3 regions of the Streptomyces sp. NPDC052052 genome follow, and region 2 is predicted to be linked to each of the others. Evidence: predicted binding sites of a transcription regulator. Region 2 holds the regulator's gene; each other region holds the start of a gene.

Region 1 (9,509 bases), on a different contig from region 2:
TGTGATCCATCTCGCGGTTCGGACGACTATCTCAACCGTCCAGGGCTTCGGTTACAGTCTTGAACAACGCGGATGGCCGTCGTATGTCGGGGTCCGTCCGCCGAAAAATGCCTGGATCGCTGATCCAGTGCCACAGCGCTCATCCAGAGGGACTGAGGGAACGGCCCGTTGAAGTCCCGGCAACCCTCCCATCCCCCGGCCGTCCATTTCGTTCGAGCCGGGACGACCCCAATTCGCGAGGTCAGGTGGGGAAGGTGCCAATTCCGTCTCGTGGCGAGATGCGTCACGAGGAAGATGAGGAGAAAGGGCCTCGCCTCTCATGGCTGCGCAGACTGTTGCAGTGAACACCGATTCCTCCGCCGATGGTGTCGACCTCGGCCCCGCAGCGGCGCTTTCCTGCCGCGAATGCGGTGAGCGTTTCGAACTCGGCCCCATCTTCGCCTGCGCGTCCTGTTTCGGGCCGCTCGAAGTGGCGTACGACCTGCCGAGCGGCTCTCCCGACGAACTGAAGAAGCGCATCGAGGCCGGGCCCCACAACATCTGGCGCTACGCGCCGCTGCTGCCGGTCCCCGCCGATGTCGCGGACAAGCCCAACATCAACCCCGGCTGCACCAAGCTGGTCAAGGCCGACAACCTCGCCCGCGAGCTGGGCGTCACCGGTGAGCTGTACGTCAAGGACGACTCCGGCAACCCGACGCACTCCTTCAAGGACCGGGTCGTCGCCATCGCCGTCGAGGCCGCCCGCGCCTTCGGTTTCACCACCCTCTCCTGCTCCTCCACCGGCAACCTCGCCGGTGCGGTGGGCGCCGCCGCGGCCCGCGCCGGCTTCCGCTCCTGCGTGTTCATCCCGCACGACCTGGAACAGGGCAAGGTCGTCATGGCCGCGGTGTACGGCGGCGAACTGGTCGGCATCGAGGGCAACTACGACGACGTCAACCGCTTCTGCTCGGAGCTCATCGGCGACCCGCTCGGCGAGGGCTGGGGCTTCGTCAACGTCAACCTGCGCCCGTACTACGGCGAGGGCTCCAAGACGCTGGCGTACGAGATCTGCGAGCAGCTCGGCTGGCGGCTGCCCGACCAGATCGTCATCCCGATCGCGTCCGGATCGCAGCTCACGAAGATCGACAAGGGTCTGCAGGAGCTGATCAAGCTCGGTCTCGTCGAGGACAAGCCGTACAAGATCTTCGGTGCCCAGGCCGAGGGCTGCTCCCCGGTCTCCACCGCCTTCAAGGCCGGACACGACGTCGTACGGCCCCAGAAGCCGAACACCATCGCCAAGTCCCTGGCGATCGGCAACCCGGCCGACGGCCCGTACGTCCTGGACATCGCCCGCCGCACCGGCGGCGCCGTCGAGGACGTCGACGACGAGCAGGTCGTCGACGCGATCAAGCTGCTGGCGCGCACCGAGGGCATCTTCGCGGAGACGGCGGGCGGAGTGACGGTCGGCGTGACGAAGAAGCTCATCGAGGCCGGTCTGCTCGACCCGGCGCTGACCACCGTCGTCCTCAACACGGGCGACGGCCTCAAGACCCTGGACGCGGTGGCCGCCACCTCGCAGGCGACCGCGACGATCCGTCCGAGCCTGGACGCGTTCCGCGCCGCCGGCCTGGCCGGCAACTGACCACCCGAGACCGGAGAAAGGCATCCGCATGAGCGTCAAGGTCCGTATCCCCACCATCCTCCGCACCTACACGGGCGGCCAGGCCGAGGTCCCGGCCGAGGGCGCGACCCTCTCGCAGGTCATCGAGTCCCTGGAGCAGAACCACCCGGGCATCGCCGCCCGTGTCCTGGACGACCAGGGCAAGCTGCGCCGCTTCGTGAACGTGTACGTCAACGACGACGACGTGCGCTTCGAGGGCGGTCTGGAGACGGCGACGCCGGACGGTGCCGGTATCTCGATCATCCCGGCGGTCGCGGGCGGCTGCTGACCGCCGACTTCACAGCGTTATCGGAATTGCCCCCTCTGCGAGAGAAGCGGAGGGGGCAATTCTGTAGGGTTGAGCGCGGTACAGTGTGGGAAGTCCCCCCAGCTGCCCGTGCCGCCCGCATATGAGAATGCGCCTGGCTGCGATAAGAAGCAGCCAAAGTGCGGAAGCACCTTGCGTCAAAAGTCTCCTTTGTCTGGCCCGACTTGCCCTGGATCCTTACGAATTCCCCATATTCGGGCGATCGGTGCTGCCCAGATTTCTCGTCCGATTGACCTGTTGCAGAGGGCAGTTGGGCAGATACATTCGGCCGCGGTCGACGCGTTCCGGCGCACACACCCTGCCCTGTCGGGGAGTGAGTTCTGACCCGGGTCCGCGAAGTGCGGTCCTGCGCAAGGGCCAGTAATAGGGGAGTTAGGCATGGCTCAGGGCACCGTCAAGTGGTTCAACGCGGAGAAGGGGTACGGCTTCATCGCGGTCGACGGTGGTGCGGATGTTTTCGTCCACTACAGCGCGATCCAGATGGACGGCTACCGCACCCTCGAAGAGGGTCAGCGAGTTGAGTTCGAGATCTCGCAGGGCCAGAAGGGGCCGCAGGCGGACATGGTCAAGCTCGCCGTCGGCTGAGTTCGGCGCGGTCGGCCAACGACACCACTTCATACGCGAAGGACCCGCACCACCGGGGTACACCCCCAGAGGTGCGGGTCCTTCGCGCGTTCGCGTACCCGGGCGGGCGGCTGTCGTCGTCCGCGAACCCCTGAGGCGTCTGCTCCTTTCGGCCGTCACTCCTGGGCGGACCTTCGCCGAAGGCGCTTGCACTCTCGGGGGTCGAGTGCTAATCATTGGCGTTAGCACTCTCCAGGTGAGAGTGACAGAACTTGGACCGGGCCGGTGAGGCCCGCAGGGCCGGTGGGGCAAGGAACCACCGGTCGCGCAGGCCGTCCGTCGCGGGCGCCACTCGGTCCGGAGCAATCCACCCCTGTCCGGGAGGACCACTTCACATGGCCAAGATCATCGCGTTCGACGAGGAGGCCCGGCGCGGTCTCGAGCGCGGCATGAACCAGCTCGCCGACGCCGTCAAGGTCACCCTTGGCCCCAAGGGTCGCAACGTCGTCCTTGAGAAGAAGTGGGGCGCCCCCACGATCACCAACGATGGTGTGTCCATCGCCAAGGAGATCGAGCTGGAGGACCCGTACGAGAAGATCGGTGCGGAGCTGGTCAAGGAGGTCGCCAAGAAGACGGACGACGTCGCCGGCGACGGTACGACCACCGCCACCGTTCTCGCCCAGGCTCTCGTCCGCGAGGGTCTGCGCAACGTCGCCGCGGGTGCCAACCCGATGGCGCTCAAGCGGGGCATCGAGAAGGCCGTCGAGGCCGTCTCCGCCGCCCTCCTGGAGCAGGCCAAGGACGTGGAGACCAAGGAGCAGATCGCTTCGACCGCCTCCATCTCCGCCGCCGACACCCAGATCGGCGAGCTCATCGCCGAGGCCATGGACAAGGTCGGCAAGGAAGGCGTCATCACCGTCGAGGAGTCCCAGACCTTCGGTCTGGAGCTGGAGCTCACCGAGGGTATGCGCTTCGACAAGGGCTACATCTCGGCGTACTTCGCCACCGACATGGAGCGCATGGAGTCGTCCCTCGACGACCCGTACATCCTGATCGTGAACTCCAAGGTCAGCAGCGTGAAGGACCTCCTTCCGCTGCTGGAGAAGGTCATGCAGTCCGGCAAGCCGCTGCTGATCATCGCCGAGGACGTCGAGGGCGAGGCCCTGTCGACCCTGGTCGTCAACAAGATCCGTGGCACCTTCAAGTCCGTCGCCGTCAAGGCCCCGGGCTTCGGTGACCGCCGCAAGGCCATGCTCGGCGACATCGCCATCCTCACCGGTGGCACCGTCATCTCCGAGGAGGTCGGCCTCAAGCTGGAGAACGCCGGTCTCGACCTGCTCGGCCGCGCCCGCAAGGTCGTCATCACCAAGGACGAGACGACGATCGTCGACGGTGCCGGTGACAGCGACCAGGTCCAGGGTCGCGTCAACCAGATCCGTGCCGAGATCGAGAACTCCGACTCGGACTACGACCGCGAGAAGCTCCAGGAGCGCCTCGCGAAGCTGGCCGGCGGCGTGGCCGTCATCAAGGCCGGTGCCGCGACCGAGGTCGAGCTCAAGGAGCGCAAGCACCGCATCGAGGACGCGGTGCGCAACGCCAAGGCCGCCGTCGAGGAGGGCATCGTCGCCGGTGGTGGCGTGGCTCTGCTCCAGGCCTCGGCCGTCTTCGAGAAGCTGGAGCTCTCGGGTGACGAGGCGACCGGCGCCAACGCCGTCAAGCTGGCGCTGGAGGCCCCGCTGAAGCAGATCGCCGTCAACGGTGGTCTCGAGGGCGGCGTCGTCGTCGAGAAGGTGCGCAACCTGGCCGTCGGCCACGGTCTGAACGCCGCGACCGGCGAGTACGTCGACATGATCGCCGAGGGCATCCTCGACCCGGCGAAGGTCACGCGCTCCGCCCTGCAGAACGCCGCGTCCATCGCCGCGCTGTTCCTCACCACCGAGGCCGTCATCGCCGACAAGCCGGAGAAGGCCGCCGCGGCCGCTCCGGGCGGCATGCCGGGTGGTGACATGGACTTCTGATCCTGACGGATCGGTAGTTCTCGCACAGCTGTGCCTCATCGACCCCCGGGACCGACTGGTCCCGGGGGTCGATGCCGTGTCGGCGCGGGACGGGCGGCAGCGGCGATGCCCGCCGGAACACCCTGAGCACGCGACCCCCGTCCCGCCGGAGCCGGTTCCGGATCCCGGGTCTCGGAAAGAGCGCTCGGACATCGAGGCTCGAGCCCCGGGAGATGCGGTGCCGGATGGGGGCGTGCGGAGTTCGCTCAATGCGCCGGGCGGGCTTCTGAGCGCCCCTGCTGGTGGAGTGGATCGGTGCGGGCGCGACGGCGGGATCGGGGGAAGGGCGAGGGACTCCTGTGATCTTGGAAGTGCGGGCTGCACGGCCCGCACTTCCTCCCCCTTCTCTTCATACGAGGAGTCCCGTGCGTATCCGTTCGATCCTGTCTCTCGCCGCGTCCGCCGTCGCCGTGGCGGCGCTGGCCACCCCCGCCCAGGCCGCCGACGACGGCTCCTACTTCATCCGTGATCTGCGCAGTGGCCAGTGCCTCGCAGGCGGCGAGGGCCCGCTGGGCGGCCACGTCGAGCCGTGCAGCCCCGGCACCGTCTGGGAGATCCGCAACCAGGACGACGGCCTGGCCCAGATCGTCGAGGCCCGCGGGGAGGAGCGCTGCCTGGCGCTCTCGCCGCTCCGGATCTACCCGCCGACCGTCTGGGTTGCCCCGTGCGGCCGTCAGCCCGACCTGTGGTCGATCGAGGGCGACACCGACAGGGAGCCGGTCGTGATCGCCCTCGGCCGGGGCGAGTTCGGCAACCTGACCACGCAGGGCAACCGCGTGGTCCTCAGCCCCGATGACCGCCGCCAGTGGGTCCTGGAGCGGCTCGGCTAGCCCGTCCGTCCAGGAGCGCATCCGCCCGCACCTGCCTCGCCGTTCACGCAACCGCCCCGTGCCGGGAACTCTCGTTCCCGGCACGGGGCGGTTTCTCCGTGGGGGGCTCGGTGGTGGGCCGCCGGGGCTCAGTCGGGGCGTGGGCCGATGACGGTCTCGCCGTCGTACACGGTGATCGCCTGGGCCGGGCAGATGTCGGCGGCGTCCAGCACCCGCTCGTCCGGCTCGATCCCGTCCACGAGCACGCGTGAGTACGCGCCGTCCAGCACGAACACCTCGGGCACCGCCCCGGCGCACATGCCCGACGCCTGGCAGAGGGTCGGATCGACGCGTACGTTCCAGGCCATCTGGCTCACCACCCGACCGGCATGACGCGCGGACCGCGAACCAGCATCTCGGACTTCCACGTCACGTCACCGGCCAGCCGCAGCCCCGGGAACCGGGTGATGAGCGCGAGCAGCGCCTCCTGGAGCTCCATCCGGGCCAGCGGAGCGCCGAGGCAGTGGTGGACGCCATGGCCGAAGCCGAGGTGCTGGTTGCTCTCGCGGCTGAAGTCGAGCACGCCGGGGGCGGTGAAGCGCAGCGCGTCGCGGTTCGCGGCGCCGATGGCGACCAGCACCGGACTGCCCGCGCGGACGAGCGTGCCGCCGACCTCGATGTCCTCGGTGGCGTACCGGGCCTGTCCGGCGCCGCTGCCCAGTGGCACGAAGCGCATCAGTTCCTCCACCGCACCCGTGATGAGTTCGGGTTCGGCCCTGAGCCGGGCCAGTTGGTCCGGGTGGTCCAGCAGGGTGAGGACGAAGTTGGGGATCTGGGACGCGGTGGTCTCGTGTCCGGCCACCAGGAGGCCCATGCACAGATCGACGAGTTCCCGTTCGGAGAGCCGGTCGCCGCCGTCGCGGGCCTCGATCAGCGCCGTCATCAGGTCATCCTGCGGCGAGGCGCGGTGGTCGGCGATCAACTTGGCCATGTAGGCGCGCAGTTCGTCGCGGTTGGCGTCGAACTCCTCGGCCGTGAGCGAGCTGGTCGACAGTGCGGCGTCGCTCCACACACGGAAGCGGGGCCGGTCCTCGGTGGGGACGCCCAGCATCCGGCAGATCACCGCGACCGGCAGCGGCAGCGCGTAGCGGTCGACCAGATCGGCGGGCGGCCCGGCGGCCTCCATGTCGTCGAGGAGGCCCGCGGTCAGCTCCCGGACCTGCGGCCGCAGCTTCTCGACCTGGCGGACCGTGAACGCCTTGGCGACCAGGGACCGCAACCGGGTGTGGTCGGGTGGATCCATGCCGAGCATGCCGCCGTCGCGGCGGCCCTCGGACTGCCGCGGCTCGTCGTGCGAGGCCCCGGCGGCCCGGCTGAAACGCGGGTCGCCCAGGACGAGGCGGGCGTCGGCGTAGCGGGTGACGAGCCAGGCCGGTTCGCCGTATTCCATCTGGACCCGCAAGAGGCCCGGCTGGTTCCTGACCTGCTCGTACTCGTCCGCGAGCTGGAGCCCGCCGCCTGTGTTGAAGGGATAGACGTGGGGGGTGGTGTCTGCTTTCGTCACTGTGACCTCCAGTATGTAAGCAGCTGCTTACAACGGTAGGAGTGTGCTCTTCCGGCGGTCAACAACGCTTTATGGCCGTTATCCTGACGGGCCGTTGGAGAGGAATGAGCCATGGAGCCCGCTGCCGCACCACCGTCCGCAGAGCGTCGGCGCGATGCCGCGGCCACGCGTCGTCGGCTGCTGGAAGCGGCGCGCGACCTGTTCGCGGAGCGGGGCTACGAGGGGGCTACGGTCCGGTCCATCGCGGAGCGTGCGGGCGCCAACCAGGCCCTGCTGTTCCGGTATTTCGGCTCGAAGCAGGGGCTGCTGGCGGAGGTCATCGCCCAGGGCGGACGGGAGCGGTTGCGGGCGACGCCGCCCGAGGAACTGTTCGAGGCCGCCCTGCGTTCGATGCTGACGCGCAGCGCCTCCGCCGGGTCGGACGACCGCTCCCTGGAGGTCTATCTGCGGTCCGTCGGGCAGGGCGACGAGTCGGCCGAGGCCCTGCGGGAACTGGGGGAGAAGTACCAGCAGACCCTGGCCGGGCTCTCCGATGCCGAGGACAGCACCCTGCGCGCGGATCTGGCCATGGCCTGGCTGCTCGGGATCGGCCTGATGCGATCGGTCGTCGCACGCGAGCCGCTGGCCGGCGCCCATCCGGACGAGGTCTGCCGTCTTGTGCTCGGCGCGCTCGGCTCGCTCTGGTCCGCTCCGGCGGGCGAGGGCCGGACGCGGTGACAGCCCGCGCACGCACGGCCGGGCCCCGGGGCGAGCCCGGGGCCCGGCCGGTTGCGGGCTCATGACCGGTGACGGCTCTCGAAGACGGCGAAGGCGCTCTCCTGGCGCCACTCGGTCGCTGCCTTCGGGTTGTCGGAGAGGTAGCGGAGGCAGCGGGTGCTCAGGCGTTCGGCACCGGGCCGGTCGCCCGCGCAGGCGGCGACGACGCGGTAGTCGGAGGGGGCGGAGCCGGTCGCCCACAGGCTGCGGCCGGTGCGGAACGCGTATTCCAGCGAGGCGCGGGCCAGGTCCTTCAGCTCGGTGTACCGCAGACCGTAGGTCTGGGCGGCGTACTGGTACTCGTGGCTGATGTCGATCCGTGAGACCCCCGGGTCGTCGGTGGCCAGGACCACCGGGACGCCGTAGCGGCGGTAGGCGTTGAACGGGTGGTCGTCACCCGCGATGCCGAGGATCTGCTTGTTGCTGGAGAACGGCACCTCGACCGCCACATGGCGCTGTGCCATCGTCCGGGCGAGCCCGCGCCAGTCGTCCTCGTGGACCAGGTCCACACCGTGTCCGATGCGTTCGGCCCCGGCGACGAGCACGGCCTCCCGGATGTGGAAGGTCAGGTCCTCGGGCTTGACCAGTCCGGGCGCCAACTCACCGGCGTGCAGGGTGAGATGTGCGCCGGGGTACTGGCTGCGCAGGTACTTCAGCATGCGCATCTGGAGGCTGTAGTTGGACAGCGAGCTGTCCCAGTCCTCGGGCTGTACGAGGTTGACCGCGACGAACCTCGGGTCGCGCTCGGCCAGCCTCATACCGAGCGCCATCTGCGTGAACACCCGGGCCGGTGTGCTGCCGCGGGACACCTGGGAGATCCATCGGACGGGCAGCCGGCAGCCCGGGTCGGGGCGGTGGGTGTCGCAGTGCGCGGTCGACCGGAACTGGGTGTCGGCGTCGTCGGCCTCCTTGACCGCCTCGTCCACGACCCGGTCGAGCTGCCCCCCGGCCAGCAGCTTGCGATGGAAGGCGGCGAAGTCGGGGTCGTAACCCACGGTCTCGGAAAGCTTCTTGGCGCTGTCCGACGCGGGGGTGACCAGCGTTTCCAGGTAGAACTGGTTCTGCTTCACCACGGTGTTGGCGACATCGGCGAGGAGCTTGCCGCGGTCCCAGGTCGCCATGCCGAACTTGTCGAACGTGGCGAAGAAGTGGTCGTGCCCGGACTGGCCGGCAGGGAAGTCCTGCATGGACCAGGCCCGGATGACCTCCTGCCGGAAGGCGGCGTCGGTCTGCGCATCTGCGGCGGGCCGCTTGCCCGGTCCGCACGGCGGCGCCACGGCCGTCATCGTGCCGTCGATGCACAGCCCCTTCTCGGCCGCGAGCTTGATCAGGTACTCGGTCCTGGCCGCCCCGGACAGGTGGTTGTGGAGGTCGCCCCCCTTGGGCAGCGCCGTGAAGAAGGCTCTCAGCTGCTCGGGCCGGTTCTGGAGCGATTCGAGGTAGCGCGAGGTCCCGAGCTCGGCCTGGGTCACCGGGCGGGGCGCCGCGTAGGAGGCGGCGCGTGGCGAGCTGCCCTGCGCGGGTGCGGTGGTGGCGGAGGCCGGGACTGCCGGGAGCAGGGCCAGCACGCTGAGCGCACCGAGCCCGACCGGAAGCAGGGAGGTGGGACGGTGAGCCGCCCGAGTTGATGAGATCACGGCCGAATGATCGCGTTCGGAAAGGGTGTTTCTCCCTCACATCACATCTGTGCCAGGAACGTCCACTCGATCGGGTACGCGAGCAATCGGGTGGTCGGTCATGTGCTCGGTCGAGTGGTCCGGCCATGCGATTCGACGTGCGATTCGTCCGTGCG
Region 2 (9,509 bases):
CGGGAGGTCGTCGATGCCCTCCAGGTACTCGACGACCACGCCCTCGATCCGCAGGTCGTCGCCCCAGACCCGTTCGACCAGCTCGGCGTCGTGGCGGCCCTCCACGTAGATCCGGCCGGCCCGGGCCACCCGGGCCCGCGCCCCCGGCACCGCGACCGAACCCGAGGCCGTGCGCACGGGGCGTACCGGAACGGCCGCCGACGGGCGTACGAGCGTCACCACCCGGCCCTCCAGCAGGAAGCCGCGCGGCTCCATCGGGAACACCCGGTGCTTGCCGAAACGGTCCTCCAGCGTGACCGTCGGACCCTGGGCGGTCTTCTCGCAGCGGATCACGGCACCGCAGAACCCGGTGGAGACCTCCTCCACCACCAGATCGGGCTCGGCGGGCACCTCGGGAACGGGGGCGGACTTCTTCCACGGCGGGGTCAGGTCCGGCTGGTAGCTGCGCATCGGATGACGATAGGACGAGCGGCCGTCACGACACGCCGAAGAGCCCCGCCAGCCGGTCGCGCTGGTCCCGCACGAACGCCGCGTCCACCACCGCCCCGTGCCCCGGTACGTACACAGCGTCCGCGCCGCCCAGCGCCAGCAGCCGGTCCAGTGCGGCCGGCCAGCGGGCCGGGACGGCGTCCGGGCCCGCCTGCGGCGGTCCGGACTCCTCGACCAGGTCGCCGCAGAGCACCACCGTGGGGGAGCCGGGCACGAGCACCACGAGATCGTGACCGCTGTGGGCGGGGCCCACGTTCGCCAGCAGCACCTGCCGGCCGCCGCCCAGGTCGAGCGTCCACTCGTCGTGCACCTCGTGCTGCGGCACCACCAGTGCGTCGACGGCCTCGGTCGCCTCGTGCTCCGGCACTCCGTGGCGGATCGCGTCGGCGCGCAGATCGTCCGCCTCGAGCCTCAGCAGCTCGGCCATGCCGACGGCCCCGTACACCTGGACGCCGGAGAAGGCCGCGGTGCCCAGGACGTGATCGAAATGGGGGTGGCTGAGTGCGATATGCGTCACCCTCCGGCCGAGCAGGGCCTGCGCCTGGGACCGGATCCGGACGCCCTCGCGGAGTGTCGATCCGGTGTCGAAGAGCAGCGCCCCGTCCGCTCCCGACACCAGTGCGACGGTCGCGTCCCACCTCGGGAGGCGGCATCGGCCCACTCCGTGACCGAGTCGCTCCCAGCCGAACTCTTCCCAAGAGGCGTTCATACCGCGACGCTATCGGCAACGACCTGCGCAGTCCCGCGACGGCATGACCGGTTGCTCTTGCTAGGCCCCCACTCCGCCGCCGTACACTGGCCCGGGGAATGCTGGCACTCGCAAGGACAGAGTGCCAGGGGATTCCTGGGAACGGATCAGGAACGGCCCGAGAACCACCGAGGAAACACAGCTGGAGGTGTGCGCGATGCTCAGCGAACGCAGACTCGAAGTGTTGCGCGCCATCGTCCAGGACTATGTCGGCACCGAGGAGCCCGTGGGCTCCAAGGCCCTCACCGAGCGGCACAGGCTGGGGGTCTCCCCGGCCACGGTCCGCAACGACATGGCGGTGCTGGAGGACGAGGGCTTCATCGCCCAGCCCCACACCAGTGCCGGCCGCATCCCGACGGACAAGGGCTACCGGCTCTTCGTCGACAAGCTCGCGGGTGTCAAGCCCCTCTCGTCGCCGGAACGCCGCGCCATTCATCACTTCCTCGACGGCGCGGTCGACCTCGACGACGTGGTGGGCCGCACCGTACGGCTGCTCGCGCAGCTGACCCGGCAGGTCGCCATCGTGCAGTACCCCTCCCTGACCCGGTCGACGGTCCGGCACGTGGAGCTCCTGTCCCTGGCGTCCGCCCGGCTGATGCTCGTGCTGATCACGGACACCGGCCGGGTCGAACAGCGGATGATCGACTGCCCGGCTCCGTTCGGCGAGACCGCGCTCGCCGATCTGCGGGCCCGGCTCAACAGCCGGGTCGTCGGACGCCGTTTCGCGGACGTCCCGCAGCTGGTGCAGGATCTGCCGGAATCCTTCGAGAGCGAGGACCGGGGAACCGTGTCCACCGTGCTCTCCACCCTGCTCGAAACCCTCGTCGAGGAGACGGAGGAGCGGCTGATGATCGGCGGCACCTCCAACCTCACCCGCTTCGGGCACGACTTCCCCGTGATGATCCGGCCGGTGCTGGAGGCACTGGAGGAGCAGGTCGTGCTGCTGAAACTGCTCGGCGAGGCCAAGGACTCGGGCATGACCGTACGCATCGGGCACGAGAACGCCCACGAGGGGCTCAACTCCACGTCCGTCGTCACGGTCGGCTACGGTTCGGGCGACGAGGCAGTCGCCAAACTCGGCGTGGTCGGACCGACCCGCATGGATTACCCCGGAACGATGGGAGCGGTACGCGCAGTGGCACGTTACGTCGGACAGATCCTGGCGGAGTCGTAAGTGGCCACGGACTACTACGCCGTACTCGGCGTGCGCCGCGACGCATCCCAGGACGAGATCAAGAAGTCCTTCCGGCGGCTCGCCCGCGAGCTGCATCCGGATGTGAACCCCGATCCGAAGACGCAGGAGCGGTTCAAGGAGATCAACGCCGCCTACGAGGTGCTCTCGGACCCGCAGAAGAAGCAGGTCTACGACCTCGGCGGGGACCCGCTGTCCGCCTCCGGCGGCGGTGGCGCGGGCGGATTCGGACAGGGTGGCTTCGGCAACTTCTCCGACATCATGGACGCGTTCTTCGGTACGTCGTCGCAGCGCGGACCCCGTTCGCGCACCCGGCGCGGCCAGGACGCGATGATCCGGCTGGAGATCGATCTGGCCGAGGCCGCGTTCGGCACCACCAAGGACATCCAGGTCGACACGGCCGTCGTCTGTACGACGTGCAGTGGCGAGGGCGCCGCACCCGGCACCTCCGCCCAGACCTGTGACATGTGCCGCGGCCGTGGAGAGGTCTCGCAGGTCACCCGGTCCTTCCTGGGCCAGGTCATGACCTCCCGGCCCTGCCCGCAGTGCCAGGGCTTCGGCACGGTCGTGCCGACGCCGTGCCCGGAGTGCGCCGGCGACGGCCGTATCCGGTCGAGGCGCACCCTCACCGTGAAGATCCCCGCCGGTGTCGACAACGGCACCCGCATCCAGCTCGCCGGCGAGGGCGAGGTCGGCCCCGGCGGCGGCCCGGCCGGCGATCTGTACGTGGAGATCCACGAGCTGGCGCACTCGGTGTTCCAGCGCCGCGGCGACGACCTGCACTGCACGGTCACCATCCCCATGACGGCGGGCGCACTCGGCACCAAGGTGCCGCTGGAGACGCTCGACGGCCTGGAGGAGGTCGACATCCGGCCCGGCACCCAGTCCGGCCAGTCGGTTCCGCTGCACGGGCGCGGCATCACGCATCTGCGGGGCGGCGGGCGCGGCGATCTGATCGTGCACGTCGAGGTGATCACCCCGACGAAGCTGGACCCGGAGCAGGAGCGACTCCTGCGGGACCTGGCGAAGATGCGCGGCGAGGAGCGGCCCACCGGCCAGTTCCAGCCCGGACAGCAGGGGCTCTTCTCCCGGCTGAAGGACGCTTTCAACGGCCGCTGAGGCTCCGTGTCCCGCATTCGGCCGCCGGACGGGCTCGCTCGTGGAGCCCGTCCGGCGGCCGAGGACGATGTGGGCCATGGCCTGCGGAAGCCGTGACGCGCGGAACGTGACACGATGCGGTCATGTCATCCGTGCTGACTGATATTTGCCGGTATCCGATCATTCAGGCGCCCATGGCGGGAGGCGCCTCCTGCCCAGAGCTCGTCGCGGCCGTCAACGGGGCGGGCGGACTGGGCTTCCTGGCCGCCGGGTACAAGACGACGGACGGCATGTACCACGAGATCAAACGGCTGCGCAGGCTGACCGGTCGGCCCTTCGGAGTCAATCTCTTCATGCCGCAGCCCCAACTCGCCGACCCGGGCGCCGTCGAGGTGTACCGGCATCAACTCGCCGGTGAGGCCGCCTGGTACGACACTCCGCTCGGAGATCCGGACTCCAGCGGCGACGACGGCTACGAGGCCAAGCTCGCCATACTTCTGGAGGACCCGGTCCCGGCCGTCTCCTTCACCTTCGGCTGTCCGACCCGGGACACCCTCGACGCGTTCGCCGGCGTCGGCACGTACACCGTGGTGACGGTCACGACGCCCGAGGAGGCCCAGGCCGCCGAGTGGGCGGGCGCGGACGCGGTCTGTGTCCAGGGAGTGGAGGCGGGCGGTCACCAGTCCACCCACCGCGACGACCCGCAGGCCGACGGGACCGGGATCGGACTGCTCTCCCTGGTGGCCCAGGTCCGCGAGACCGTGCAGGTGCCGATCATCGCCGCGGGCGGGCTGATGCGCGGGTCGCAGATCGCCGCGGTGTTCGCCGCGGGGGCCCAGGCGGCCCAGCTCGGCACGGCGTTCCTCGCCTGCCCCGAATCCGGCGCGCATCTGCTCCACAAGCAGGCACTGACCAACCCGCTCTTCGTACGGACCGCCCTGACCCGGGCGTTCTCCGGCCGCCCGGCCCGCGGCCTCGTCAACCGCTTCATGCGCGAGCACGGCCCGTACGCCCCCGCCGCCTATCCGCAGGTCCACTATCTGACCAGCGGGCTGCGCAAGGCGGCGGCGAAGGCCGGTGACGCCCAGGGCATGGCACTGTGGGCGGGGCAGGGGCACCGGATGGCGCGTGAGCTGCCGGCCGGCCGACTGGTCGAACTGCTCGTCGAGGAAGTGGACGCCGCACGGGCGGCAGTGAGCACAGGGAGTATGCAGTGACCGCACCGGTCTTTGTCGTCGAACAGGTCCCGGAGGGGCCGGAGTTCGTTCTGGAAGGGCCCGAGGGGCGGCACGCCGTATCGGTGAAGCGGCTGCGCGCAGGTGAGGCCGTCGTACTGACGGACGGTCGCGGTCGTTGGACGGAAGGCGTCGTCGGGGCGGTCGAGGGCAAGGACCGGCTCGTCGTCGCGGGCCTGGTGGCGGTCCAGGAGGAGGCGCGGCCCGCTCCCCGCATCACCGTCGTCCAGGCCCTGCCCAAGGGCGACCGCGGTGAGGTCGCCGTCGAGACGATGACGGAGACCGGCGTCGACGCGATCGTGCCCTGGCAGGCATCGCGCTGCATCACGCAGTGGAAGGGGGACCGCGGCCTCAAGTCCCTCGCGAAATGGCGCAACAGCGCCCGGGAGGCGGGCAAGCAGTCACGCCGGACGCGCTTCCCCGAAGTGGCCGACACGCTGACGACCACACAGGTGGCCGCACTTCTGGCCACGGCGGACTTCGCCGCCGTCCTGCACGAGGACCGGGACCACGACAGCGAGCCGCTGGCCGCCGTCCAACTCCCCACCCAGGGGGAGATCGTGCTGGTCGTCGGCCCCGAGGGCGGCGTGTCGCCGGACGAACTGGCGGTCTTCACCGCGGCCGGCGCCCGGGTCTGCCGGCTCGGGGCATCCGTCCTGCGCACCTCGACGGCGGGCACGGCGGCCGCGGCGCTGTTGCTGGGGCGCACCGGCCGCTGGGCGTGAGCCCCCTTCGCGCGCCTGCGCCGCCAGGTTGTGGCCGCACGCGTCTACCGGCGCGCGTCACCACGGTGGGAAGCTCACCGTATGGGGACATCCAGGGCATGGGGCCGGGGAAGAACCCGTCGCTTTCTGGCCACGTCCGCTCTCGCGGGCGCGGCGGTCGCAGGTGTCGCGGCCTGTGAGCCGACGGGCAACCTGAACTCCACATCCATCGCCGTGACCACCGACCTGACCGGCACCAGCGCCCTGGAGCGCAGCGGAGTCGATGTGCGGTGGCTGAACTGCACCGCCGACGTCCACGGGGACCGTGCCGTGGGTACGTCGTCGCCATCCGCCTCCGCGCCCCGGAACGCGGACGTCGACTGCACCGGAAGGACCGGTACCGGCAAGGACATCACCCTCGTCGGCACGGTGACCCAGGAACTCGACGGGCGGTGCGTGCAGGGCGACCTGACCGCCAGGACCGGCGGGAAGGTCGTCTTCCACTCGGACATGCTCGGCAACTGCGCCGCCGCCCAGCCCGTCGTCGGCGCACGCACGCCGGCGGGAGGCGGCGCCCGGCCGACGGTGACCGTGACGGTCACCGTGACCGAACAGCCCCGGGGGAAGTGAATGCGGCCGGCGCGGACCACCCGGCGGACTCCGGCCAACCCGGTTACGCGGAGCATGCGGGCGGCCTAGGGTGATCCCTGTGACGCAGCCTGCCTACCTCCGATACCCCCATGTCCAGGGCGATCTGATCGCCTTCACCGCCGAGGACGACGTCTGGCTGGCACCGCTGGACGGCGGCCGTGCCTGGCGCGTCAGCGCCGACAACCGGCCGGTCACCAACCCACGGATATCTCCCGACGGGACACACGTCGCCTGGACGTCCACCCGGGACGGGGCGCCCGAGGTGCATGTGGCCCCCGTCGACGGAGGCCCCTCCAGGCGGCTGACCTACTGGGGCGACGCGCGGACCACGGTGCGCGGCTGGACGCCCGAGGGCGACGTACTGGTCACCTCCACTCAGGGGCAGGCCTCGCTGCGGCGCAGTTGGGCCAGGGCCGTCCCGGTGGACGGCGGGCCCGCGCGGACCCTGCCCTACGGCCCGGTCGGGTCCCTCGCGTACGGGCCCGGCGGACGGGTCCTGCTGCTCTCGGCCGCCATGGGGCGCGAGGCCGCCACCTGGAAGCGCTACCGGGGCGGCACCGCGGGCAAGCTGTGGATTGAAATCGAACCCGAGGGCGGCACCGACGGCCCGGCACAGTTCGTACGGCTGCACGAGGACCTCGACGGGAACATCGAAGCGCCGATGTGGGTGGGCGACCGGGTCGCCTTCCTCTCCGACCACGAAGGCGTCGGCGCGCTCTACTCCTCGCTGCCCGACGGCTCGGACCTGCGCAGGCACACCGGCATCGAGGGGTTCTACGCCCGCCACGCGACCACCGACGGCACCCGCGTCGGCTACGCGTCGGCCGGTGAGCTCTGGCTGCTGGACGACCTCGAGGGCGCCGAACCCCGCCGCCTCGACATCCGGCTCGGCGGCCAGCGGGCCGACCTCCAGCCCCACCCCGTGCACGCCGGCAGCAACCTCGACTCCGCGTCCCCGGACCGCACGGGCCGCGGCAGCGCCGTCGCGACGCGCGGCGCCGTCCACTGGGTCACCCACCGCGAGGGGCCGGCCCGCGCGCTCGCCGTCGAACCGGGCGTACGGGCCAGGATGCCCCGCGCCTTCCAGGCCGAGGGCGACCAGTACGTCGTCTGGGTCACCGATGCCGAGGGCGACGACGCCCTGGAATGCGCACCCGCCACCGGCACCGCCCCGGGCGCCGTACCGCGCCGCCTCGCAGCGGGCCGTATCGGCAGGGTCCTCGACCTGGAAGCGGCCCCGGACGGCAGCCGGTTCGCCGTCGCCGCGCACGACGGGCGGGTACTGATCGTCGAGCGGGAGAGCGGCGAGGTCCACGAGGTGGACCGCAGCGAGGACGGCGACGCCTCCGGTCTCGTCTTCTCGCCCGACTCGGCCTGGCTCGCCTGGTCGCACCCCGGGCCCGAACCGCTCAGGCAGCTCAAGCTCGCGCACCTCGCCGATCTGTCGGTCGCCGAGGCGACCCCGCTGCGGTTCCGGGACTTCGCCCCCGCCTTCACCACCGACGGCAAGCACCTCGCGTTCCTCTCCGAGCGCTCCTTCGACCCGATCTACGACACCCATGTCTTCGACCTGGCGTTCATCGGCGGCTGCCGTCCCCATCTGCTGACGCTCGCCGCCACCACCCCCTCCCCGTTCGGTCCGCAGCGGCACGGCCGCCCGACCGAGAAGGACAAGGGCGGCGACGGCGAGGACAACCCGACCGCACTGCCCGTCACCCGGATCGACCTCGACGGCCTCGCCGACCGGATCGTGCCGCTGCCCGTCGAGGCCGGCAGCTATTCCTCGCTGCGCGCCGCGAAGGACGGGCTGCTGTGGCTGAGCCACCCGGTGACGGGAGTGCTCGGGACGAGCGGCGCCACGCCCGACTCCCATCGGCCCGAGACCGTCCTGGAGCGATACGACCTGGAGAAGCTGCGCCGCGAGGAACTCGCCTCGGACGTCGACGATTTCGCGGTCAGCGGCGACGGCAAGCGGCTCGTCCTGCACACCCGCGGCAAGCTGCGGGTCGTGCCGTCCGACAGCCGCGTCTCGCCCGGCGACGACGACCACGACGGCGACAACGTCACCGTCGACCTCTCCCGGATCCGCCGGATCCTCGACCCGGCCGCCGAGTGGCGCCAGATGTACGACGAGGCCGGACGCATCATGCGGGACAACTTCTGGCGCCCCGACATGGGCGGCATCGACTGGGACGGGGTGCTGGACCGCTACCGCCCGGTGCTGGACCGCGTCGCCACTCACGACGATCTGATCGACCTGCTGTGGGAGGTGCAGGGCGAGCTCGGCACCTCCCACGCCTATGTGACGCCGCCCGGAGGCTGGCGCGACGACTCCTCCCGGCAGGGACTGCTCGGCGCCGACATCTCCCGTTCGGACGAGGGCAGTTGGCGCATCGACCGGATCCTGCCGTCCGAGACCTCCGATCCGGCGGCCCGCTCGCCGCTCGCCGCACCCGGAGTGGCGGTGCGTGTCGGCGACGCGATCCTCGCCGTCGACGGTCAGCCGGTCGACCCGCTCACCGGCCCCGGACCGCTGCTCACCGGCTCGGCCGGCAAGCCGGTCGAGCTGACGGTCTCCCCGGTGGACGGCGGCTATCCGCGCCATGTCGTCGTCGTGCCCATCGACGACGAGGAGGCGCTGCGCTACCACGCCTGGGTCGCCGACCGGCGGGCGTACGTCCACGAGCACTCCGGCGGCCGCCTCGGCTATCTCCACGTCCCCGACATGGTCGGCTCCGGCTGGGCCCAGCTCCACCGCGACCTGCGGATCGAGGTGGCCCGCGAGGGACTGGTCGTGGACGTCCGGGAGAACCGCGGCGGCCACACCTCACAGCTGATCGTGGAGAAGCTCGCCCGGCGCATCGTCGGCTGGGACCTGCCGCGCGGCATGCGGCCCTCCAGCTACCCGGGGGACGCGCCGCGCGGTCCCGTGGTGGCGGTCGCCAACGAGTTCTCCGGTTCGGACGGCGACATCGTGAACGCCGCGATCAAGGCGCTGCGCATCGGCCCGGTGGTCGGTACGCGCACCTGGGGCGGCGTGGTCGGCATCGACAGCCGGTACAAGCTCGTGGACGGGACGTCGGTCACCCAGCCCAAGTACGCCTTCTGGCTGGAGGGTTACGGCTGGGGCGTGGAGAACCACGGGGTCGATCCCGATGTCGAGGTCGTGATGACGCCGCAGGACCATGTGGCGGGGCGTGATCCGCAGCTGGACGAGGCGATCCGGATCGCCCTGGCCTCGCTGGCCGAGACACCGGCGAAGCAGGCTCCCGACCGGCCGGGGCTGTAGTGCGGGGTGCGGGGGCGTCGCCCCCGCACCCCGGTCGCGCCGGCGGGACCGGGGCGGGGGAGTGGGCCGCCAAGGGGCGTACCGCGGCGGCGCCCGGACCCAC
Region 3 (9,509 bases), on a different contig from region 2:
CGGTGCGGTGCCGGCAGAGACTAACGTTGGCGGGCATGGAAGCACCGCACAACAGCCCGACGGCTGAAGCAGCCGAGGGCGCCGAACCGGACACCGTCACCGTGAGCCTGGCCGTCGAGTCCCCCGAACAGATGCAGGCGCTCGGCCGCCGGATCGCCGAGGTGCTGCGCCCCGGCGACCTCGTGATGCTCTCCGGGGAGCTCGGGGCCGGAAAGACGACGCTGACCCGGGGGCTCGGCGAGGGCCTCGGGGTGCGGGGTGCCGTCACCTCTCCCACCTTCGTGATCGCCCGGGTCCACCCGTCGCTGACCGGTGGTCCCGCACTGGTCCATGTCGACGCTTACCGCCTGGGCGGCGGGCTCGACGAGATGGAGGACCTGGACCTCGACGTGTCGCTGCCCGAGTCGGTGGTGGTCGTGGAGTGGGGCGACGGCAAGGTCGAGGAACTGTCGGAGGACCGGTTGCAGGTACTGATCCACCGGGCGGTCGGCGACACGGACGACGAGCGGCGCTCGGTGACCCTGGTCGGCATCGGGGCCCGCTGGGCGGGGCTGCGGGAGGCCGCCGGGGCGCTGGAGGGCTGATCGGGCCTGCTGTGCGGCCCCGGCTCAGGAAGGCCGTTCCCGACAGACTGTCGGCAAATTGTTGCGCCCGGCGGTGCGGGCGTGTTCACATGGATGACGAGAGCCGGTAAGGGCTGCCTTACCGCGCCTTCCACCGAGCCTCGGGAGGCATCCATGCCGACGTCCGTCGAACGTGAAGTGCCGCCGCCCTCGATGCGCGACCTGCTGGCGGCCTGCGCCGCCGCCACAGCGGTCTCGACACCACCCCAGCCGTCCGCGGACCGGGCCCCGGACGCCGCAACGGACCCGGACACCGCAGAGGACTCGGACGGGGACCCGGACACACAAGCCGTCGTGCCGGCCCCGGGACGCCGGGCGGGCTGATCCGGACGAAAGGCCCTACGGGACGACGACCACGGTCGTGCGGACCGTGGCGAACTCCCACATCGCGTCCCCGTCGGCCCGGGACATCCGCACCCCACCCGTCCGCAGCGACGGATCCGGGCTCTTCATCGAGCCGTCCACCGCCGCGCTGAATCCGACGGCGGCGCCCTCCGCCATCGCGAACCGCACCACGTGCTCGATCATCACGCCGTCCGAGCCCCTGGTGGCGGGCTCCGAGCGCGTGCCCACCTGGTACGTCCCGGCCTCCGGGCTCAGCGCGCTCGGCATGACCCCGAAGGTCCGGGTCACCTTGCCGTCCGCGTCGACGAGCCACACCTGCCGGGCCTTCAGGGCGTACACCACGCGCTTGCCGTTGCCGGAAGCGGCCGGGAGCGCGGGCGGGCTGTTCTTCTTCTTGTCCTTCGGCTTGCCGTGACCGGTGGCGGGGGAGCTGCTGGCGGCGGGGGAGCTGTCGGAGGCGCCGGGCCGGGGAACGGCGACGGAATCGGGAGCGTTCGCCGATGCCTGGTAGGCCAGGAAACCGATCACGGCGAGAGCCGCCGCGGTGAGCCCGGCCACGATTCCCGAGCTGCCCCTAGCCACCGTGCGCGCCCCTTTCGCTCCCGTATGTCGTACAAGCGTTTACGTCGTTACGTCGTATCTCACGCGTGTACATGGTGACGTTAGCAGCCGGGGCCGGTCGCACCCGGACGCCGTACGGGACGTCATGCCCCGCAGCGGGAGCCGTAGGCTGTTTAGGTGCTCTTGCTCGCCATGGATACCGCCACCCCCGCCGTCACCGTCGCCCTGCACGACGGAACCTCCGTCGTCGCCGAGTCCGGCCAGGTCGACGCCCGCAAGCACGGGGAGCTGCTGCTGCCCGCCGTCCACCGGGTCCTCGCCGAGGCCGGGACGGACCTGGGTGCCGTGACGGACGTGGTCGTGGGCGTCGGCCCCGGGCCGTACACCGGGCTGCGGGTCGGCCTGGTCACGGCCGCGACCTTCGGCTCCGCCCTCGCCGTACCCGTGCACGGTCTGTGCACCCTGGACGGTCTCGCGTACGCCGCCGGGCAGGACGGCCTCCAGGGCCCGTTCGCCGTCGCGACGGACGCCCGTCGCAAGGAGGTGTACTGGGCGCGCTACGAGGACTTCCGCACCCCCGCCACGGGGCCCGCGGTCGACCGGCCCGCCGACATCGCCGATCAGCTCGCCGGGCTCCCCGTCGTCGGCGCGGGCGCGGTGCTCTACCCGGAGGCGTTCCCGGACGCCCGGGGCCCCGAGCACGTCAGCGCCGGTGCGCTGGCGGCCCTCGCCGCCGAGCGCCTCTCCGCGGGCGCGGAACTGCTGCCGCCGCAGCCGCTCTACCTGCGCAGGCCCGACGCCCAGGTTCCGAAGAACTACAAGGTGGTCACGCCGAAGTGACGAGCGCCACTGCCGTTCTGCGCGAGATGCGCTGGTGGGACATCGACCCGGTGCTGGAACTCGAACACGAGCTGTTCCCGGACGACGCCTGGTCGGCCGGCATGTTCTGGTCCGAGCTGGCGCACTCCCGCGGTGCGCAGGCCACCCGCCGCTACGTCGTCGCGGAGGACCCCGGCACCGACCGCATCGTCGGCTACGCCGGTCTCGCCGCGGCCGGTGATCTCGCCGACGTCCAGACGATCGGCGTCACCCGCGACCACTGGGGCGGCGGGCTCGGCTCCGAACTCCTCACCGATCTGCTGAAGCACGCCACGGACTTCGAGTGCGCCGAGGTGCTCCTCGAAGTCCGCGTCGACAACACCCGGGCGCAGAAGCTGTACGAACGCTTCGGCTTCGAACCGATCGGCTTCCGCCGCGGCTACTACCAGCCGGGCAATGTCGACGCCCTCGTCATGCGTCTTCACCTGCACGAAGAAGTACCAGAGCACGTACCCGAGCCCGGACCGGAGCTCGTACAGGAAACAGGGACTGACTGATGGCTGACGAACCCCTCGTACTCGGCATCGAGACCTCCTGCGACGAGACCGGCGTCGGCATCGTCCGCGGCACGACGCTGCTGGCCGACGCCGTCGCGTCCAGTGTGGACACCCACGCCCGCTTCGGCGGCGTCGTTCCGGAGATCGCCTCCCGCGCGCACCTGGAGGCGATGGTCCCCACCATCGAGCGTGCCCTGAAGCAGGCCGGGATCAGCGCCCGCGACCTCGACGGCATCTCCGTCACCGCCGGTCCCGGGCTCGCGGGCGCGCTGCTGGTCGGCGTCTCGGCCGCGAAGGCGTACGCGTACGCGCTGGGCAAGCCGCTCTACGGGGTGAACCACCTCGCCTCGCACATCTGCGTCGACCAGCTGGAGCACGGCCCGCTGCCCGAGCCCACGATGGCGCTGCTGGTCAGCGGCGGCCACTCCTCGCTGCTGCTCGCGCCCGACATCACCAACGACGTGCGGCCGCTCGGCGCGACCATCGACGACGCCGCCGGTGAGGCCTTCGACAAGATCGCCCGGGTGCTGGACCTCGGCTTCCCCGGAGGCCCGGTCATCGACCGGCTGGCCAGGGAGGGCGACCCGGGGGCGATCGCGTTCCCGCGCGGTCTGAGCGGCTCGCGCGACCCCGCGTACGACTTCTCCTTCTCCGGACTGAAGACCTCGGTGGCCCGCTGGATCGAGGCCAGGCGCGCCGCGGGCGAGGAGGTGCCGGTACGGGACGTGGCGGCGTCCTTCCAGGAGGCCGTGGTGGACGTGCTCACCCGGAAGGCCGTCCGGGCCTGCAAGGACGAGGGCGTCGACCATCTGATGATCGGCGGCGGTGTCGCGGCCAACTCGCGGCTGCGGGCGCTGGCCCAGGAGCGGTGCGAGCGGGCCGGGATCCGGCTGCGGGTGCCGCGGCCGGGGCTGTGCACGGACAACGGGGCGATGGTCGCGGCGCTGGGCGCGGAGATGGTGGCCCGGGGCAGGGCGGCCTCGGACCTGGAGCTGTCCGCGGACTCGTCGCTGCCGGTCACCGACCCGCACGTGCCGGGGGCCCACGGGCACACCCACGGCCACGACCATGTGCACGAGATCAGCAAGGACAACCTCTACTCATGAGTGGCACGACCGTCGCGCTGATGTGGGAGGCCCGCGCCACCGCCGGGCGGGGCCGCGAACTCCTGGAGTGGGCACGGGCCCGGTCGGTCGAGCTGGCCCGTGAGCCGCTGCGCCGGGAGCTGCTGCGTGCCCCGCAGGACCGGGTCCTGGTCATCACCTGGTGGGCGGCGGCTTACGGCGACGAACTGCCCGAACTCCCCGAGCCCGCAGCGGAGTTGATCACCCGCCCGGTGCACCGCTGGCGCTTCGAGTCGCTGGAGGCCGCCGAGTCCCCCGCCTGAGGCGGGCATGGTCGTTCCCGGCCGGCCGGGACGCACACCGCCGACGCTTGCCTGCCGCACCTATCCTGACCTGACACACGAGTAGGGGAGGAGCGTCGCATGGCGTGGTACTGGTGGGTGCTCATCGTCTTCTGGACGGGCGGCTTCGGATGGGCGGTCGACAACGTCCGTACCGCACTGCGCAATCGGCACACCCGGAAGCTGGAGCTGCTGGAGGCGTCCAAGCAGGAACGCCTCGCCGTCGAGGCGGCGCAGAAGCCGCCGGAGCCGGTCTGCGGCTGCACGCACCACCTCGCCAAGCACGACAAGCAGGGCAGGTGCCATGAGCGGGTCGAGGTCCCGACGGCCTGGGACGAGACCAAGAAGCCGGTCCGCTTCGAGGCGGGGCAGTGCAACTGCCAGCAGTACGTGGGTCCTCAGCCGCTCTCGCAGGTGTACGCCGAGGACCTGACCGACCGGGCCTGACGCCCGCCCCGGCCCCGCCCTCAGGCGGGGCCGGTCAGCGGACGGCCGATCAGCATCGTCGGGGCTCCGGCCACCCGGGTCAGGAAGACCGTGGCGGAGTTCGGCCCCTGGAGCTTCATGCGGCGGCGCAACTCCTCCGGTTCGACGGCCGATCCGCGCTTCTTCACCGTCAGGACGCCGACCTCCCGCTCCCGCAGCAGCGCCTTCAGCTTCTTCATGTGGAAGGGCAGTTGGTCGGTGATCTCGTACCCGGTGGTGTACGGGGAGTCGTACGGCTCATCGCCCGTGACGTACGCGATGGTCTCGTCGATCAGCCGGCCGTCGCACCGGGCCACGATGTCGGCGACCAGATGGGCGCGGATGACGGCGCCGTCCGGCTCGTACAGATAGGGGCCGACCGGGCCGACTGGCGGGGCGGGCAGCGAGGCCCCGGACCACAGGGTGGCGCGGGCCGGAAGCACGGTGGCGCGGTACGAACCGGCCGCGAAGCCCTCGCCGAACCAGAGCACCGCCTCCTTCACGTCTCCGCCGTCCGAGATCCACTCCGCCTCCGCCTGCGCCGGGATCGCCTCGTGCGGGATGCCGGGAGCGATCTTCAGTGCGGCGCGAGGGGCCTTGAGCGCGGCGCCGGTCGCCCAGGAGAGCGGAGGCGAGTACGCCTCGGGGTCGAAGATCCTGCCCCTGCCGCCGCGCCGGGCCGGGTCGACGAACACCGCGTCGTACGGCGCGGTGTCGATCCCGGTGACGTCGGCGCACCGCACCTCGATCAGGTCGTCCAGGCCGAGCGCGGCGGCGTTGGCACGGGCCACCTCGGCGGTCAGCGGGTCGCGGTCGACCGCGAGGACACGGATGCCCGCCCGGGCGAGCGCGATCGCGTCGCCCCCGATCCCGCAGCACAGGTCGGCGACGCTCCGTACGCCGCCCGCCTCCACGAAACGCCGCGCGCGGTGGGTGGCCACCGAGGCGCGGGTCGCCTGCTCGACGCCGTTCGGCGTGAAGAACATCCGGTACGCGTCCTCCGCACCGAACTTCGCCACCGCCCGCTGCCGCAGCCGCGCCTGGCCGAGGGCCGCCGAGACCAGCGGGGCCGGATGGGAGCGGCGCAGCCGGGTGGCGGTGGCGAGCTCCTGGGCGGGGTCGTACGACCGCAGCCCGTCCAGGAGCTCCGCGCCCTCGGGGGTGCGCAGGGCGAGGAAGGCGGCGAGCGGGTCGTCGGCGTCGGGCCGGTCGTTCGGGGCGAAGGCGTTCACCTGCCCCATTGTGAGCCAGCCGGGTTGACCGGCGGACCCGGTGGCGGTGTCGGGCCGGGGCGCCGGTTCCGTGCTGGCAGGATGCGACGCCATGCAACTAGTACGACAAAAGGAAAAATTAACCATGAAAGGGAGTGAGGCGGGCGCCCGGGAACGCGGCGGCGGGCGGGGCCCCGGCAGGCATCGGTGCGCCTGCGCGGTCCTGGCCGCACTCCTGACCGCCGCCGTCTGTTCCGGCTGCGCCTCCGGAGCCGATGGCGCCGACGGGCACCCGGCCCCGCCCGCGGCGGGCCCACCGGGGGCCCCCGCGCCCGGGGCGGGCCTCGGACAGTGGGCCGGCCAGGGCCGTGCCCCCGCCGTGGCCCGTGAGAACGCGCGGTTCAGTCCGGCCGTACGGGCCGCCCTCGCCAAGAAGTGGGGGCTGGCGAGCCCTCCGCTGATCGCGCCCCCGCCGCCCGCCGTGAAGCCGCGGATCACCACCCGCGAGGGGTTCGAGGCCGGCGACGACGACTCGCTGCCCCCGGTCTTCACCACCGTCCCGACCAAGAACCGCGTCGTCTTCCTGACGATGGACGGCGGGGCCGAGAAGGACCCCGAACTGCTGCAGATGATGGACGAACTGGACATCCCGTACAGCGCGTTCCTCAGTGACCGCCTGGTGGGTGACACCTACGGGTACTTCCTGGAGATGCAGCGGCTGGGCGTCGCCGTCAACAACCACACGCTCGGGCAGTCCGATCTGACCGGCCTCTCGTACGACGAGCAGAAGAGCGAGATCTGCGGACAGCAGGCCGTCATCAAGGAACAGTTCGGACCGCGACCCACCCTCTTCCGTCCTCCGTACGGCCACTACGACGAGGACACCCTCCGCGCCGCGAAGTCCTGCGGCATCAAGGCCGTGCCGCTGTGGAACGCGGAGGCGTTCCCGGACCGCATGGAATGGCGCGAGGCGGATCATGAACTGCACCCCGGCGACATCATCCGGACGCACTTCCGGGGACGGGCGGAGTGGGGTGGCAGCATGGCCGATCTGGTCCGGGCGGTCATGAAGACCGTCACGGACCAGGGGTATGCGGTGGCCCGGCTGGAGGACTACGTATGACCAGGGCGCACAGACTGCTCGCCGGACTGCTGACGGTCGGTGCGCTGCTGACCGCGACCGCCGGATGCGCGCCCGTGGACCCGATCGAACGGCTGGGCCGCAAGGCCGCGCAGAAGGTGGCCCGCCCGCATCCGGCACCCGCGGCCGGCCCGCAGGCGCGCCCGCACGGCGATCACGGGGAGCCCGGGGCGCCGGCCGCCACCGCCTGTCCTCAGCTGCCGGAGTCCCGGCACTCCCGGTCGTCGCCGCCGCTGCGGCATGGGTGGCCGGACTGGAAGGGCTCGACCGTGGGGACGGGGGCCGGCCGCGGGTGCGACCGGCGGTAGTCCTCCAGCCCGATCTGCACCGTGGCCCCGCAGAGCACGAGTGCGGCCAGGATCTGGAGCGCGCCGGCCCAGGGCCACCGCGAGCGGATCAGCACCATGGCGAACAGGCAGGCCACCGCGGTGAACCCGCCGAAGACGAGGACGGGTGTCCAGTCCATCGGCGGTGGCCCCGTCAGCTCCTGGCCACTGGGGCCCCACCGCGAGAAGGCCAGGGAGAAGGCGGCGAGCGCGCAGATCAGCCCCTCCACGACCAGCAGCAGCAGACCCAGCAGCACGTCGAGGCAGCCGTTGACGGGGCGAGCGGAGCGCGGTGCCGACGACGGGGGATCCGGAAGCGGGTTCGACGGCTGGTGCCGAGGTTCGAGCATGGGCCCCAGGGTCGTACGGAACCGTGCGGTCCGTCCCCGCGTCGCATTCAGGGTGCCCGGACCGTTGCGCGGTCGCGTCCGGACCGTTGCCGTCCCACAGTGCCCGGGGCCCGTGCTGCCGCGGCGTCACGAACGTGGTGCCGTCCGGACCGTTGGACGGAACGGGCACCCGTCGCCGACCGGGTGGGGGAGCCCGTACGGCGCCACGACGGGCTGAATTGGCACTCCGCTTGACCGAGTGCTAATCGCGGTCATAGTCTCGGTGCTGGCACTCACCACAGGAGAGTGCCAGCAGTTCAGTGCGACTGGCAGGTCCGGCACCCGCGACGACGGATCGACCTGGTCGCCACACCAAGACTCCTGACCCCGTGAGATCTCCGAAGGGGGAGACCGGATCGTGTCGACCGCCAGCACCAAGGTTGCGATCAAGCCGCTCGAGGACCGCATTGTGGTCCAGCCGCTCGACGCCGAGCAGACCACGGCTTCCGGCCTGGTCATTCCGGACACCGCCAAGGAGAAGCCCCAGGAGGGCGTCGTCCTGGCCGTGGGCCCGGGTCGCTTCGAGAACGGCGAGCGCCTTCCGCTCGACGTCAAGACCGGCGACGTCGTGCTCTACAGCAAGTACGGCGGCACCGAGGTGAAGTACAACGGCGAGGAGTACCTCGTCCTCTCGGCTCGCGACGTGCTCGCGATCGTCGAGAAGTAATTCACCCACGTTTGCTTCTGTTCTGCGCCCCTGGCCCCCTGCGAACAACCAGCCGGGCGGTCGGGGGCGCAGTACGTCTGAGAGGAAAGCTCAGCTGCCATGGCGAAGATTCTGAAGTTCGACGAGGACGCCCGTCGCGCCCTTGAGCGCGGCGTCAACAAGCTGGCCGACACGGTCAAGGTGACGATCGGCCCCAAGGGCCGCAACGTCGTCATCGACAAGAAGTTCGGTGCTCCCACCATCACCAACGACGGTGTCACTATCGCGCGCGAGGTCGAGCTCGACGACCCGTACGAGAACCTCGGTGCCCAGCTGGTGAAGGAGGTGGCGACCAAGACCAACGACATCGCGGGTGACGGTACGACCACCGCCACCGTGCTGGCCCAGGCGCTCGTCCGCGAGGGTCTGCGCAACGTCGCCGCGGGCGCTTCCCCGGCAGCCCTGAAGAAGGGCATCGACGCTGCGGTCAAGGCCGTGTCCGAGGAGCTCCACGCGACCGCCCGCCCGATCGACGACAAGGCCGACATCGCCGCCGTGGCCGCGCTCTCCGCGCAGGACCCGCAGGTCGGCGAGCTCATCGCGGACGCGATGGACAAGGTCGGCAAGGACGGCGTCATCACCGTCGAGGAGTCCAACACCTTCGGTCTGGACCTCGACTTCACCGAGGGCATGGCCTTCGACAAGGGCTACCTGTCCCCGTACATGGTGACCGACCAGGAGCGTATGGAGGCCGTCCTCGACGACCCGTACATCCTGATCCACCAGGGCAAGATCGGCGCGATCCAGGAGCTCCTCCCGCTGCTGGAGAAGGTCATCCAGGCCGGTGGCTCCAAGCCGCTGCTGATCATCGCCGAGGACGTCGAGGGCGAGGCGCTGTCGACCCTCGTCGTCAACAAGATCCGTGGCACCTTCAACGCCGTCGCGGTGAAGGCCCCGGGCTTCGGTGACCGCCGCAAGGCCATGCTCGGCGACATCGCCACCCTCACCGGTGCGACCGTCA

What was found. Region 2 encodes HrcA, which represses chaperone genes, less so after heat shock. Its sites were predicted from a motif close to TTNGCACTCNGNNNNNCNGAGTGCNAA; they were not measured.
Region 1: groL (chaperonin GroEL) is a predicted target of HrcA. The motif match lies at 2,738-2,764, and genes of this name have one in related genera.
Region 3: groES (co-chaperone GroES) is a predicted target of HrcA. The motif match lies at 8,022-8,048, and genes of this name have one in related genera.

What each region holds. Positions count from the first base shown of each region.
Region 1 covers NZ_JBFAWU010000003.1:345,729-355,237, reverse strand. Annotated here, with positions in the region: SAM riboswitch class I at 137-301, shown strand; gene thrC (threonine synthase) at 320-1,621, shown strand; gene AB0L71_RS05650 (MoaD/ThiS family protein) at 1,650-1,928, shown strand; gene AB0L71_RS05645 (cold-shock protein) at 2,346-2,552, shown strand; gene groL (chaperonin GroEL) at 2,927-4,549, shown strand; gene AB0L71_RS05635 (hypothetical protein) at 4,954-5,418, shown strand; gene AB0L71_RS05630 (ferredoxin) at 5,547-5,765, opposite strand; gene AB0L71_RS05625 (cytochrome P450) at 5,771-6,961, opposite strand; gene AB0L71_RS05620 (TetR family transcriptional regulator) at 7,073-7,678, shown strand; gene AB0L71_RS05615 (adenosine deaminase) at 7,738-9,354, opposite strand.
Region 2 covers NZ_JBFAWU010000015.1:45,166-54,674, reverse strand. Annotated here, with positions in the region: gene AB0L71_RS19325 (DUF3097 domain-containing protein) at 1-450, opposite strand, end outside; gene AB0L71_RS19320 (MBL fold metallo-hydrolase) at 476-1,198, opposite strand; gene hrcA (heat-inducible transcriptional repressor HrcA) at 1,395-2,411, shown strand; gene dnaJ (molecular chaperone DnaJ) at 2,412-3,548, shown strand; gene AB0L71_RS19305 (nitronate monooxygenase) at 3,671-4,744, shown strand; gene AB0L71_RS19300 (16S rRNA (uracil(1498)-N(3))-methyltransferase) at 4,741-5,487, shown strand; gene AB0L71_RS19295 (hypothetical protein) at 5,569-6,096, shown strand; gene AB0L71_RS19290 (S41 family peptidase) at 6,176-9,406, shown strand.
Region 3 covers NZ_JBFAWU010000013.1:17,509-27,017, forward strand. Annotated here, with positions in the region: gene AB0L71_RS17300 (alpha/beta hydrolase) at 1-67, shown strand, start outside; gene tsaE (tRNA (adenosine(37)-N6)-threonylcarbamoyltransferase complex ATPase subunit type 1 TsaE) at 36-584, shown strand; gene AB0L71_RS17310 (hypothetical protein) at 738-947, shown strand; gene AB0L71_RS17315 (hypothetical protein) at 963-1,550, opposite strand; gene tsaB (tRNA (adenosine(37)-N6)-threonylcarbamoyltransferase complex dimerization subunit type 1 TsaB) at 1,722-2,369, shown strand; gene rimI (ribosomal protein S18-alanine N-acetyltransferase) at 2,366-2,905, shown strand; gene tsaD (tRNA (adenosine(37)-N6)-threonylcarbamoyltransferase complex transferase subunit TsaD) at 2,905-4,011, shown strand; gene AB0L71_RS17335 (hypothetical protein) at 4,008-4,292, shown strand; gene AB0L71_RS17340 (hypothetical protein) at 4,392-4,757, shown strand; gene AB0L71_RS17345 (methyltransferase domain-containing protein) at 4,778-6,016, opposite strand; gene AB0L71_RS17350 (polysaccharide deacetylase family protein) at 6,132-7,109, shown strand; gene AB0L71_RS17355 (DUF6234 family protein) at 7,321-7,803, opposite strand; gene groES (co-chaperone GroES) at 8,201-8,509, shown strand; gene groL (chaperonin GroEL) at 8,609-9,509, shown strand, end outside.